DNA from 2 places in the Rhodococcus sp. NPDC058521 genome. Region 2 is predicted to be linked to the other one. Evidence: predicted binding sites of a transcription regulator. Region 2 holds the regulator's gene; the other holds the start of a gene.
The links. Region 2 encodes LexA, which represses DNA repair genes until DNA is damaged. Its sites were predicted from a motif close to CGAACANNTGTTCG; they were not measured.

Region 1: the regulator LexA is predicted to act here: its motif matches at 3,347-3,360, upstream of ACFWO3_RS10805 (DUF222 domain-containing protein).

The regions. Positions count from the first base shown of each region.
Region 1 covers NZ_JBHXNL010000005.1:196,690-203,994, forward strand. Annotated here, with positions in the region: partial or broken gene pruA (L-glutamate gamma-semialdehyde dehydrogenase) at 1-906, opposite strand, end outside; gene ACFWO3_RS10795 (hypothetical protein) at 947-1,516, shown strand; gene ACFWO3_RS10800 (PPOX class F420-dependent oxidoreductase) at 1,517-1,906, opposite strand; gene ACFWO3_RS10805 (DUF222 domain-containing protein) at 2,012-3,331, opposite strand; gene ACFWO3_RS10810 (RidA family protein) at 3,508-3,900, shown strand; gene ACFWO3_RS10815 (hypothetical protein) at 3,929-4,651, shown strand; gene ACFWO3_RS10820 (DNA alkylation repair protein) at 4,620-5,288, opposite strand; gene dapC (succinyldiaminopimelate transaminase) at 5,292-6,395, opposite strand; gene fdxA (ferredoxin) at 6,401-6,724, opposite strand; gene ACFWO3_RS10835 (hypothetical protein) at 6,853-7,305, opposite strand, start outside.
Region 2 covers NZ_JBHXNL010000018.1:26,102-33,406, reverse strand. Annotated here, with positions in the region: gene hrpA (ATP-dependent RNA helicase HrpA) at 1-450, shown strand, start outside; gene nrdR (transcriptional regulator NrdR) at 478-963, opposite strand; gene ACFWO3_RS20615 (LysM peptidoglycan-binding domain-containing protein) at 1,111-1,605, opposite strand; gene lexA (transcriptional repressor LexA) at 1,848-2,612, shown strand; gene ACFWO3_RS20605 (acyl-CoA dehydrogenase family protein) at 2,672-3,814, opposite strand; gene ACFWO3_RS20600 (uracil-xanthine permease family protein) at 3,916-5,205, opposite strand; gene ptsP (phosphoenolpyruvate--protein phosphotransferase) at 5,274-6,944, opposite strand; gene ACFWO3_RS20590 (DeoR/GlpR family DNA-binding transcription regulator) at 7,126-7,305, shown strand, end outside.

The DNA of each region.
Region 1 (7,305 bases), on a different contig from region 2:
GCCGACGCGTGTGCGACGACGAAGTCCTTTCCGCCGGTCTCCCCCACGAGACGCGGATAACCGCGGTAGTCGGCGATGTGCTCGCCGACCTGTTTCCACAGATGCTGGAACGTCCGCGTCGAACCCGTGAAATGTATTCCTGCCAATCGTGGGTCGGAGAGCACCACATCGGACACCGGTTGACCATTACCGGTGACCAGGTTGATCACCCCCGGCCGCCTCGAGGAGTTGCAGTGTCCAGTAGGCTGCCACGGTCTGGGTCTGCGACGGCTTCCACACCACCGTGTTTCCCATCAACGCCGGCGCCGTCGGAAGGTTTCCGGCGATGGCACTGAAGTTGAACGGCGTGACGGCGTAGACGAACCCTTCCAACGGCCGGTATTCGAGCCGGTTCCATACTCCCGGAGACGAGATCGGCTGGCCTTCGAGAATCTGTCGCGCGAAATGGACATTGAACCGCCAAAAGTCGACCAACTCGCACGGCGCGTCGATCTCCGCTTGCTGAACCGACTTGGACTGCCCCAACATCGTTGCCGCCGCCAAAGTCTCACGCCACGGACCCGCCAGCAGGTCGGCCGCTCGCAGGATCACCGACGCACGATCGTCGAACGACAGGTCTCGCCATGCCGGGGCGGCGGCAATCGCTGCGTCGACGGCCGCCGACGCATCCTCGTGGCCGGCGTTACGCAGGGTGCCGAGTACCGCGGAATGGCGGTGTGGCTGAACTACGTCGACACTCTCGCCGGACCCGGAACCACGGACTCCTCCGACGACGTGGGGAATGTCCACCGGATCGGTGGCGATGTCGGCCAGCGCGGACCGCAGTCTGGCGCGTTCGGGACTGCCGGGTGCATAGGTGTGACCCGGCTCGTTGGTGGGCATCGGAACCTGAGTGATCGCGTCCATGGCGCCTACCTCCTGTTCCCAGGTTAGCTACGCTCGGCGCATGTCGGCACGGAACCGAGTGACCCCTTTCTCGGACATCGTCGCCATCGCACTGCGTGGGTTGTTCATGGGGAATCGTGGCTGCCTGCATCGCGACGGTGACCTGGTGCGACACCACTCCGGCAAACGGTGGATAACCTGCGATACCGACTTCCGCGACCGCAAAGTTGAGCAGTGGGCGCAGGGTCGGTACACGGTGCTCTTCTTCCACGACGAGGCGGTCGCCCTCGCGGCCGGGCACCGTCCATGTGCCGAGTGCCGTCGGCCGTGCTACAACGCGTTCCGGGAAGCGTGGGGCGGCCGCCCGAGCGCGGACGAGATGGATGCGCGGTTGCACCGTGAACGGCTCGGCGAGAGGCCGACGGCGGACTGGTCGACGCTGCCGCACGGGGCCTTCGTCTGCGTCGACGCCCTTCCGATGCTGGTAACTCAGGACAGCATCGTGCCTTGGTCCGTCGACGGGTACGGCGTTCCCACGCCGCGACCTCGTACCGGGCAGGTGACGGTACTGACACCGGCGTCGACAGTCGCGGTTCTGGGCGCCGGGTACGAACCGTTATTGGCTATCTGATCAGGTCACGTCACGTGCGTCGACCTTCATCGCGTGCACGTCGAGCTCCGTTCCTTCGAGTCCGAAACTGATGATGCGTTCGGGGTGGACACGAATGGTGGCGGTGGCGTCGATCGCTTCGGCTCGGCCGCGTATCTCGACGCACCGAACTCGCCACGGGTCGACGGAGGGCAGGTCGTCCACGACGAACGCCACCCCGCCGTTGTCTGCGACGTTCTTGAACTTGCGACTGGCGGTCATCTTGTATCCCTGGATGTCGATGGTGCCGCTGTCGCTGTCCACGGTGAATCCGACTGGACTGACTTGCAGGGTTCCGTTCGGCTGAACGGTCGCGAGACGGCCGAGGTGCTGCGTAGACAGGTAGTCGAGTTCCTGCTTCGAAAAGGTCATGTCTCGAACGTAGAACCCGAACTGCACTCGAGGTCAAGAGATAGTGGCATGCCGATTGGCGCCGCCTGGTGGTGGTTGGTGGGCGGCGCTGGTCGGTGGTGTGGGTCAGTCGGCGTCGGGTCCGGCCCTGGTGTGCTCGTGTCCGGTGCGGCGGTTCGACGGCAACACCGGTCGCTCACCCGGAAGTGGTGGGGGTAGGAACCACGGATACCGATCGCCGCCCATGATCACTTCCCACCGGGAGTGATGGATCAGTCGGTGATGAAACCCGCACAGCAACACCAGATTGTTCAGGTTCGTGGGTCCGTGATCGGCCCAGTGCACGATGTGATGACCTTCGCACCACGACACCGGTGCCCCACAGTTCGGGAACGCACACCCACCATCACGCACCGCGAGTGCGCGGCGTTGTTTCGCGGTCACCGTGCGGACCGTGGCCCCCACATCCAATGGGGCACCGTCCGGGTCGACGACCACCGCCGAGAGCAGACAATCACAGGCGAGCATGCGGGTGGTGGAGATCGTCAACGGACCCATCCACGACGCCCACCCCACATGATCATGTTCCGGATCGGACAGCAGATCCCGATGCGAGTCGGCGGCCGAGGAATCAGGAGCGGGTTTCGGATGCGAGGCAAGATCGGCCGCCTTCACCATCACCGACAGATGCGGCTTCACACCACCCTCGGACGGGCCGGCCCCGGCAGCCAAATAGCGGCGGAGCAGTTCGGTGAACCCATCCGCCCGCCGCTTGGCCGGAGAACGCGAATCCTTGGTGCCGTCGGTGGCGGGGCGCGGCGCGCAGAGCCCGGACAACGCGGACAGCAGCATTTCCCCGGACACCGCATCCAAATCGGCCTTCACCGCCACCCGACCGTTCAACGTCCGGCAGGCATGAAATTCGTTACGGTCGGTGTCCTCGGCCGGTGGTGGGGTGTCGGATTCGAAGATCCGTTCCAGTTTCGCGATCACCGCCCGCACCCCAGGTGCGGTCGCCAACGGTCCCCGCCCCGCCACCAACAGTGCGTCCACACACGCCGGTAAGGCATCGGCGGGCATTCCTGCCGGCGGGTTCTCGCAGAACCCGACGATCAGCCCCGCCACCGCGATCGACACCTCACCCGCATCCAACGCTGCACCCACCGACGGGTACTTCCCCAACACCGCACCCAACGAGATCAACCTGCCTGCGGCACCGACCTCGAGCAATGTGGTGTGCCCCAACCACATCTTCGTATTCCGATACCCCAGCACGTCCATCCGGCAGTGGGCATCGACCTCGGCCACCAACCGCACCCGCCGCGCCTCCAACACCGCGATCTGCGACGACACCTCGAGCACCGCATCACACAACACCCGATCCGCCAACCGCCACGCATCATCCGACGATGACTCCACCCCCGAGAAAACGTCCCCCGACCCCATGCACCCACTCTAGTTCGAACACCAGTTCGAGTCAATGGTTCGAGTCGTCCACACTCTCGAAGGGCGGCAAGGTGATTGGGCACGCCTGGTACGTGGCCCAGCGCAGACAGTTGGCGGCGGACCATGCGAGAGAATTCGATCGCAATCCGTCGGACCCTCATGATCTACTTCTGCCCATGCCGATCGACATCAGCAATCCCGCCGAACTCCACGACCCCACCAGCTTCGGGTACAGCCACGTCGCCAAGGTGACCGGTGAGCAGGTTTTCATCGCCGGACAGTACGATTCCGACGCACACGGGCACACCACAAGTTCCGACTTCGCCACCCAATTGGACAGAGCTTTCACCAACCTCGGAATCGCCTTGCGCTCGGCTGGATTGGACTACGCGGACGTCTTCGCGCTGCGCACCTTCGTCGTCGATCACGACATGGGGAAACTCGAGGTGCTGGGCAAGAAAATCGCGGAGATCTGGGGCGACCGCCCACCGGTTCAGACGCTGCTCGGAGTGGCGGCGCTCGCTTTGCCCGGCATGTTGTTCGAGGTCGACGCAATCGCGGCCCGCTGAGGATTCCCCCGAAAGGATCTCGTTACCAATGTCTTTCGTCGGCGACACCCTCGTCACCGCCCGATCCTTCGCCGAGTATCAGGCGATGTTCGCGCTGTCTCGCGAAGATCTGACCGGACGCATCCTGGACTGCCCCGCGGGCGCCGCCGACTTCGTGCGCGAAGTGAACACCCGCGGTGGTCGGGCCGTCGCGTGCGATGCCGTGTACGTCGGGCGAAGCACCGAGGAACTAGCCGCAATTGCACGCGCTGAAACCGATCGGGGCAACACCTACGTCCGAGACCACGCAGAAGACTATGTCTGGCGCTTCTTCTCGACTCCTGACGATCACCATGACTCCCGACGAGAGTCCGTGCGTGGCTTCGCTGCCGATGTGGCACGAAACCCCGGGCACTACGTCCCCGGCAAACTGCCGTCGCTTCCCTTCACCGACTCCGCCTTCGACCTCGTGGTGAGTTCGCACCTGCTGTTCAGCTACACGGACCGGCTCGATCACGAATTCCATGTCGACGCGATCACCGAAATGCTGCGAGTTGCAGTCAGAGAAGTTCGGATCTTTCCCCTCGTACCGATGGGCTCCACCGAGATCTACAAGGGGATGGACTCGCTACGCGACCACTTGAGCACCCTGGGAGTGGACACGAACATCTTCCCGGTCGACTACGAGTTCCAGCGCAACGCCGACCACATGCTCGTGTGCACGCACACGCCGCGTTCCGTCACGCCTTCTGGCGACGCACCATCTCGTTGATCCAAATCGGCGCGAACGGCGACGTGCAACCCGGAGACGTCGGGTAGTCGGCAAGCACCTGCAACGACTCTCCGATCGCGAGTGCCCGATCCCGAAGGTGTGGGTGGTGAATTCCGATTTGGGCGAGTGTCTCGTTCATCGACCATTGCAAGGAGGCCGGCGCCTCACGCATGTCGCGTTCGACGAGGTCGAGCAGTCCGTCGAGGTCGAGCCCTTCGGGCATCTTCACGACTCTTTCGCTGGTGAGTGCCCAACCGACCGAGGCGACAACCGGGCCCGCATCGGCAAACCAGGCCGAACGCAGTTCTTCGGCGTGCGGCGACTTCTTCACGACGTAGTTGACGAGCCAATCGTGGACCTTCGGTGCATGCTTCGACCGCACCATCGTGTCGAGGTCGGACGTGCTGTACAAGCGTGGTCGACAGATCAACAGGGCAAGCAGTTGGGCCGAGGTGCCCGTACTCCACAACTGCTGCGCCAGATCGTGGTCCGTCTTGACCTTCTTGGCCAGCGCACGAAGTTTGCCGAGATTGATTCCGTGATCGTCCCCGCGCTTCTCGTTCGCAGCCCGGACCTTCGGGTCCTCGAGCGCTTCCAGTTCGGCGAGAGCCTGATCGAGTGACAGTTTCTGGGACATACCCTAGGCCGAGAGGCGTTCCGCTGCGGCAGCGATGTCCCCGTCGCTCGCTGTCAATGCGATGCGAACGTGTGTGCCACCTCGGGGTCCGTAGAACTCACCGGGCGCGACGAGAATGCCACGTTCGGCAAACCATTCGACCGTGTCGCGGCACGCTTCGCCGCGGGTGGCCCAGAGATACAGGCCGGCCTCGGAGTCGTCGACCGTGAAGCCTGCCTCACGCACAGCCGCGAGCAGGGTGTCACGTCGTTTCCGGTACCGCTCACGCTGCTCGTTCTCGTGCGCGTCGTCGTTCAGCGCGGCAGTCATGGCCGCCTGAATCGGTAGCGGCACCATCATTCCCGCGTGCTTGCGCACTTCGAGGAGTTCTGCGACCAAGGCCGGATCGCCGGTGACGAAGCCGGCGCGATAGCTCGCAAGGTTGGAAGTCTTGGACAACGAGTGCACGGCGAGCAGGTTGTCGAGATTGCCATCGTTCACGCGCTCGTCCAGTATCGAGAATGCCTCGCCTTCCCAGGTCAGCCCGAGGTAGCACTCGTCGGAGACGATGATGGCACCGCGTTCGCGCGCCCAGCCGACCACCTTGCGCAGATGATCGAGCCCCAGCACCTTGCCGGTCGGGTTGGACGGCGAGTTGACGAAGATCAACGACGCCCGTTCGGGGCCGAGTCGGTTGAGCCCATCCGCACGCAGCGTGCGGGCACCGGCGAGAAGGGCACCCACCTCGTACGTCGGGTACGCCAGTTCCGGAATGACGACGAGGTCATCGGAGCTGAGGCCGAGCAACCGGGGCAACCAGGCGATCAGTTCCTTGGTCCCGATGGCCGGCAGGATGGCGTCGTTCTCGATGCCGGTGATGCCGTATCGCCGCTCCAGTGCACCGACAGTCGCTGCGCGCAGTTCTGCGGTCCCGTGCGTCGTCGGGTAGCCGGGCTTGTCCGCAACGGAATTCAGTGCGTCACGAATGACGGACGCGACCGGGTCGACGGGAGTCCCCACCGACAGGTTGACGATGCCGTCCCGGTACGCCGCCGCCTTGGCCTTGGCGCCCTCCAACGAGTCCCAGGGAAAGTCCGGCAAGGTCCTGGCGACGGGAATTCGAGACAACCTGGCTATTCCTCGCCCATCGGAGGGAGTGCCTTGATGAACGGCGGGTCGTAGTCGACCTTGCCGAGCTTTGCGGCGCCACCCGGCGAGCCGAGATCGTCGAAGAAGTCGACGTTCGCGCTGATGTACCCGTTCCACTGATCCGGGGTGTCGTCCTCGTAGAAGATCGCCTCGACGGGACAGACAGGTTCACAGGCGCCGCAGTCCACACACTCGTCGGGATGGATGTACAACATCCGTCCGCCCTCGTAGATGCAGTCGACAGGGCATTCTTCGATGCATGCCTTGTCCAACACATCCACGCACGGTTCCGCAATTATGTAGGTCACCGCTGCACTCCTACCTTTCTGGCTGACCGACTAGTCGATCCTGGGAGAATCGAGACAAACGCCAGGATTCCGCGAGAAACATTAGTATGCTCTGCTCCCCACGCCCGAATCTGCTAAGGGTTACCTGATCAGAGGCGAGGCGAGACCGATTCCGCGTGTCCCTGTGCACCGCGGCCCGACAAACCCCGAGCCTTGCGGGTGGCGATCCAGCCTTCGCCCTGCTCCGCCGCGCGCACCAATGCACCACGCTCGCCCAGGTAACCGGCAACCGCACCGACGACCGGCAGGTTGCCCAACATCGAGAAGACCTTGCCCGGTTGAGGGCGCTTCTCGAGTTCGCCGCTGATCGCCCGGAAGATGCGCGCCGTACCGATCAGGTTCCCGATGACGGCGAACGGCTGCCAGGAACGGGCTTCCGAATCCGACGTGTCCTGACCTTGGGGATTGGGCAGAACGTGGGCCTCGACCTCCCGGAGACACAGCACCGAGGCGAGGAGATCGACCTGCTCGGCTCGGTCGGTCACTCCGTGTTCGCGGGCCACCGCCACGAGGACGACGGCCTGGTTGGCGAATCCGAGCAG
Region 2 (7,305 bases):
TCGATCCTGCTACGACTCACCATCCCGGCCCTCGACAACGCGCACCGACTCGAGACAGTCCTCGCCCGCTCCCGCGGTGAAGCAGCCGAGGATGTTCGGGAACAGCTCGACACGCTTCTGTTCCCCGGCTTCGTGACCGAACTCGGCGTTGCCGGCGTGCGTGAACTTCCGCGCTACCTGGCGGCCGCAACGCTCCGACTCGAATCCTTGCCGGCGAGCGCCGACCGCGACCGCAAGGGAATGGACGTCCTCGATCGGGTCTATGCCGCTTACGAAAGAATGCTCGCGTCGATCCCGCCGGAGCGCCATCACGGTGCAGACGTCAACGCCGTGCACTGGATGATCGAAGAACTTCGAGTGAGTCTGTTCGCCCAATCGTTGGGCACGCCTGTGGCAGTGTCGGAGAAACGGATCCTCAAGATGATGGATGCCGTTGTGCGCGCCCGGTGAGGCACTGGCAATTCCGGAGAACGACGCTCAAGAATTTCGGCTCGTGCCCTCGGCTTCGGCCTTGGCTGCCTGATGTTCGCGGAGTTCCTTGATCTCGCGTGCGAAGTCGTCTGCCGAACTGAATGATCGATACACCGAGGCAAAGCGCAGGTACGCCACCTCGTCGAGGTCGCGCAGTGGACCGAGGATGGCGAGCCCGACCTCGTTACTGGGAATCTCGGCGGAACCAGACGCACGGACCGCGTCCTCCACCTGTTGCGCAAGCAGATTCAGGGCATCGTTGTCGACCTGACGGCCCTGGCAGGCACGGCGAACTCCGCGCACCACCTTCTCGCGACTGAACGGCTCGGTAACCCCACTGCGCTTGACCACGGACAGAATGGCCGTCTCGACGGTCGTGAACCTACGGCCACATTCCGGGCACGAACGACGCCTACGAATCGCCTGGCCTTCGTCTGCCTCACGCGAATCGACCACACGTGAATCAGGGTGCCGGCAGAAAGGGCAATGCATGGCGGTTCCTTCGTCGTAGCCGACGCGACCGCGACTTTCCGCAACGAATGCACGATGCCGACGCGACCACGCAAGGTGGTGTGACTGACAGCATTCGAGAATACTCGTTCGACTCACGACCTCACGCATGCAGCACCGAACGGGCCGTCAGCCCCGCAACGCAGGGACCACGAGACTCTGCCCCGCATGAACCGAGGAATTGGTGAGTGCATTCAGATCCATGATCCGGTCCACGATCTGCTGGGCCGGCACCTCGGGTGCGATTCGCTCGGCAACCTCGGTGAGAGACTCCCCCGCTCCCACCTGGACGACCTCGGTCGCTTCGGCGAGTGCAGCATCACCGGTGGCGGTGACCACGTACGCGACGGCACCGAAGCCGAGTAAAATCCCGGCCGTGACGAGCACAGTCGCGAGCATCGTGCGCCAACCAACGTCGATATCGACCGCACGATGATCTGCCTGCGAGACCCGCACGTGGTCCGCCATGTATCGCACCGCGCCCGAGTCCGGCCTGCGCTGGCCCCGCCGGCGATCCGCGATCCGTGGCTCACGAACCACATCCGGTCCGCGACCGTGCGCAGCGCGCCCCAAGTCGGTCTCTGCGTAATCCACCGCGCGCCTGCTGAGAACTGCGCTGCTCATCTGGTACCTCCGGTAGTCGATCACCCTGTTCGATCAGACGTTCGAAAGAACGTATGTTCGATTTCTACCACGGCGGTCCGACAATGTCGCCATTTCGAGCGACACGAATCGAACAAATGTTTGATAACGGCTGGAGAAGTCGCTAGATTCGTGGCAGAACGCACAGCATGCGCCGCTCGACGCCCACCACCCACCACCCACCACCCAGCACCCACGACCCCGCACCCACGGAGGCACGCAGCATGAAGGACGACAGCTCGCCCGAAGACTCGAACGCCGCAGGTTCGGCCGCAGGGTCGAGCGCGGAGCCGGCCCCGAATCCCGCCGAGCTCACCGACCGTCAGCGCCGTGTTCTCGAGGTCATTCGCGCGTCTGTCACCGAACGCGGGTATCCCCCGAGCATCCGCGAGATCGGCGACGCAGTCGGACTCACCTCCACGTCGTCGGTCGCACACCAGATGCGCACGCTCGAACGCAAGGGGTTCTTGCGGCGTGATCCCAATCGTCCCCGAGCGGTCGATGTCCGCGGGCTCGACGAGGTCGCAGCGGACGTGGCAGCCGGTGCTCAGCCACCTCGCCCCACCCTCGTCGCGCAGGCAACACCCGAGGGTGTCGACGCAGAAGTACTGCCCGAGCCCACGTTCGTTCCGGTACTGGGCCGGATCGCTGCCGGCGGACCGATCCTCGCGGAGGAGGCCGTGGAGGACGTGTTCCCACTTCCGCGCGAATTGGTCGGTCAGGGTTCGTTGTTCCTACTGAAGGTCGTCGGCGAATCGATGGTGGACGCCGCGATCTGCGACGGCGACTACGTCGCCGTTCGTCAGCAGAACGTCGCGGACAACGGCGACATCGTCGCCGCGATGATCGACGGTGAAGCGACGGTGAAGACTTTCAAGCGAAAGAACGACCAAGTGTGGCTGATGCCGCACAACAAGTTGTTCGACCCGATTCCCGGTAACGACGCAGTGATCCTCGGCAAGGTGGTCACCGTCGTACGCAAGGTCTGAATCACACATCGTGAAGGGCCGTCCGATCGGACGGCCCTTCACAATTTCCGGTCCGCAGATCAGAGATTCAGCCCACGGCCGATGATCTCCTTCATGATCTCCGTCGTGCCGCCGTAGATCGTCTGCACGCGGGAGTCCATGTATGCCTTCGCGATTGGGTACTCCTTCATGTAGCCGTACCCGCCGTGCAGCTGTAGGCATCGGTCGATCAGCCGCACCTGCGCCTCGGTGGTCCACCACTTCGCCATCGCAGCTTCCTGGACGGTGAGCTTCTCGGCGTTGAGCTGTTCGATGAACTTGTCCACCAGAACCCGGGCTGCGGTCGTCTCGGTGGCGAGTTCGGCCAGGACGAAGCGGGTGTTCTGGAAGCTTCCGATCGATTTGCCGAACGCCTTTCGATCGCGGCAGTACTGGATCGTCATGTCCAGGGACGCCTCCATGGCCGCGACGGCAACGACAGCGATCGACAACCGCTCCTGCGGCAAGTTCTTCATCAGGTAGAGGAAGCCCATACCTTCTTCGCCGAGGAGGTTTGCACCGGGAACCCGCACATCGGTGAAGGAGAGTTCGGCAGTGTCCTGCGCCTTCATGCCGATCTTGTCGAGATTGCGACCGCGCTCGAATCCCTCCATCCCACGCTCGAGGACGAAGAGGCTGAACCCTTGTGCACCCTTGTCGGGGTCGGTGCAGGCGACCACGATCACGATGTCCGCGTTGATGCCGTTGGTGATGAACGTCTTGGACCCGTTGAGGATCCAGTCCTCGCCATCGCGCACCGCCCGCGTCTTGATGCCCTGCAGGTCACTACCCGTGCCGGGCTCCGTCATGGCGATCGCACTGATCAACTCACCCGATGCGAAACCGGGCAACCAGCGCTGCTTCTGTTCCTCGTTGGCGAGATCGAGCAGATACGGGGCAACGACGTCGTTGTGGAGAGTGAATCCGATTCCACTGAACCCGCCCCGCGTGGTCTCCTCGGTGACGATCGCGTTGTACCGGAAGTCCCGGACTCCCCCGCCGCCGTATGCCTCCGGCACGGCGGTTCCGAGGTAGCCCTGCTTTCCCGCTTCGATCCACACACTGCGGTCGACGATGTTCTGTTCTTCCCACTGCGCATGGAAGGGCTCGACATGTTGGGTCAAGAACTTCCGGTACGACTCGCGGAAAAGTTCGTGCTCCGGCTCGAACAGGGTGCGATCCACGTCGGCTCCTCGTTGGGTTGGTTGTCGTGCAATGCCGCAGCCACGCAGCACTCACCTCGACCGTATGCCCGGTCACACTTCGGTGGGGAGGACCGAGGTGATCACGAATCGTGACCGGTGGACGAGCGCCCGACCGCGGCCAGTCTTCGCATGACGGGGTACGCCACCAGAATCCCCACCGAGCCCCAAGCGATGCCACCCAGTTCGACCGATCCGATCTTCAGAGACAGATCTCCGATTCCGGCAACCAACGCGGCTGCGACCACCGACAGGTTCACCGGGTCGGTGAAATCGACCTTCGCCTCCACCCAGATGCGCACACCGAGGACGCCGATGAGTCCATACAGAACCAGAGTCGCGCCACCGATCACCCCGTCCGGCACGGTGAATACGAGTGCGCCGAACTTCGGCGAGAACGCGAGGACTGCGGCGGTGGCGGCCGCAACCCAGTAGGCCGCCGTCGAATACACCCGGGTAGCCGCCATGACCCCGATGTTCTCCGCGTAGGTCGTGGTGCCCGAACCGCCACCGAGCCCGGCAAAAGTGGTTGCGAGGCCGTCCGCCAGCAGCGCGTCGCCGGCCACGTCGTCGAGGTTGCGTCCCGTCATTGCGGATACTGCCTTGACGTGTCCGACGTTCTCCGCGACCAGGACGATCACCACCGGCAGTGTCAACGCCATCACCGACCACTCGAACGTCGGCGCCCTGAAGTCGGGCAACCCAACCCACGCGGCCGCGCGCAATGCACTCGATCGCTCTTCCGCGACTCCACCGACAAGCGCGGCGAACACCCATCCGATGACCACGCCCACCAGAATTCCCAACCGGCCGAGCAGACCCGGCCCGACGACCGTCACCACGAGGATCGCGAGGAGAGTCACTGCGGCGATCAGCGGTTGAGTCTCGAACGAGTCGACTGCCGTGGGTGCGAGATTCAGACCGATGAGCATGACGACGGCGCCCGTGACAACGGGCGGCATGACGATGTCGATGAGTTTCGGTCCGACGACCTTCACGATCACGCCCACGAGGGCGAGAAGGACGCCCGCCGCCATCACGCCGCCGAGTTGCGCGGCGGGACCCGAGCCTTGAGCCGCCGAAAGCGGAGCGATGAACGCGAACGACGAACCCAGATAGCTCGGAATCCGCCCTCTGGTGATCACCAGGAACAGCGCGGTTCCGATGCCCGAGAACAGCAGCGTGGTCGTCACCGGGAAGCCGGTGATGGTCGGCACCAGCAATGTCGCCCCGAACATCGCAATGACGTGCTGCATCCCGATCCCGACAGTTCGGGGCCAACTCAGCCGCTCGTCCGGGGCCACCACCTCACCTGCGGTGATGCGCTTCCCGTCACCGTGAACTCGCCACGTGAACGGACCGGCCGTAGACATCTCTGTTTGTTGGACTGCCGGGGTCTCTGGTTCTGCCACAGCCGAAATAGTAAGCGCGTCCTGCAGAATTACGTTCCGCTCAGGGCCTCGAGTGCCGCCGATCGAGCGCCATCGGGTCCGTCTGCGGAAAGTGCGGCCTCGGCGGCCCGCTCGCACGCAGCCTTGGTCGTGGCGGAGAGTTTCGCACCCACACGTGAGACGGCCGCGGCCGCACACGACAGCGAGGTGACCCCCATTCCGGCGAGAACGCACGCCAGCAACGGGTCTGCGGCCGCTTCACCGCACACGCCGACGGGCTTGCTGGACCGTTCACCCGCATCCGCGGCCGTTGCGACGAGGGTGAGCACTGCGGGCTGCCAGGGATCGGTCAGTGCTGCCAATTCCGAGGACATGCGGTCCACGGCCATCGTGTACTGGGTGAGATCGTTTGTTCCGATCGAGAGAAAATCGACGTGACGCAACAGTCGGTCGGCATGCAACGCTGCGGCCGGTACCTCGATCATCGCGCCCGGCACCAGATCACGCGCCCGGACCAGGTCTGCGAACGAGGCAGCCTCCGCGACCGTGGCCACCATCGGCGCCATCACGGAGGGGCGGTTGCCTGTCCGGTCGGCAGCAAGCGCGATCGCATCGAGTTGACGCTCGAGGATGCCCGGTTCCTGCGCGGCAATGCGGATGCCGCGCACACCGAGAGCTGGGTTCGCTTCCGACCGGTGGTCGACGAATCGCAATGGTTTGTCCGATCCCGCGTCGAGTGTGCGAATCACGACCTTGTGGCGCGCGAATGCCTCGAGCACCTCGCCGTAGATCTCAGCTTGCTCCTCGACGGTCGGTTCGGTGTCTCGGTCGAGAAAGCACAACTCGGTACGGAAGAGTCCGATTCCTTCGGCTGCGGTTTCGGCGGCGGCACGCGCACCGGCGCCGTCCTGAACGTTGGCCAGTACCGAGATCGGGGCACCATCGCTCGTACGCCCGGGGCCTGCCCACGCCGCCACTCGCGCCGCCTCATCGGTGGCTGCCTGCACTGCGCTGCGTGCCTCGTCGGGGTCCGGGTCGACGACCAGCGTTCCGGCGGCCCCGTCGAGCAGTACGAGTTGGTCGGACCGAACCTGGTCCAGGTCACGCGCAGCGACCACGCAGGGAATCCCCAACTGTCTCGCGATGATCGCGGTGTGACTCGTCGGCCCGCCGAGGACGGTGACGATTCCGACGATGCGGGTGGGATCCAGACCGGCGGTGTCCGCAGGTGCGAGGTCCTCGGCGCACAGCACGGAGGGATGTGACGGAGCCGGAACACCGGGCTCGGACAGACCGGCGAACTCGGCCACGACACGGTCTCGCACGTCACGCAGATCGGTCACGCGTTCGGCCATCAAGCCCCCCATCTGTGTGAACAAGGTGGTGAACTGTTCGGTTGCGCCGACAGCTGCCTCGATCGCAGGCGCCCCGGCTCCGATCAACTTGTCCACCGCGCCGAGCCAACCCCGGTCCTCGGCGAGTGCTGCGTTGGCGCTCAGCACCTCCGCGGCTACACCGCCGGCAACGGCGCCTCGTTCCTTCAATCGCGCTGCCACCACGGCAGCCGCTTCTCGGAACCGAGATTTCTCGGCATCGCGCTCCGTCTCCGCGATCCTCGGCCCGCGCCCGTCCACTTCCGGTCGCGGCGATGCCCATATCGCAGGGGCGTAGGCGACGCCGGGCACCGCTGGTGTGCCGTCCACGGCAACGACTCGGGTCATGGGTCCTCCTGAACTGGCTTTTCGCTACTACGGACTGCGGTGTCCGAATCGAACGACTGTGATGTAGATTACGCATCCGTATTGACATGTCAACACATTCGGGCGTAAAACAACATAAGCCAACATTTTCTGTGATCGGGCACACAGCCCCCGCTCGCTGCGAAAACGAAGCCGGAGAACCGTGTACCAAGAAGAACGCCAACAGTCGGTGGCCACGCTCATCACCCAGCGTGGTCGCGTCTCCGTCATGGATTTGGCGGACCGCTTCGGCGTCACCACGGAAACCGTGCGACGCGACCTGGCGGTACTCGAGCGACTCGGCCACATACGACGGGTTCACGGTGGCGCGGTGCCCACCGGC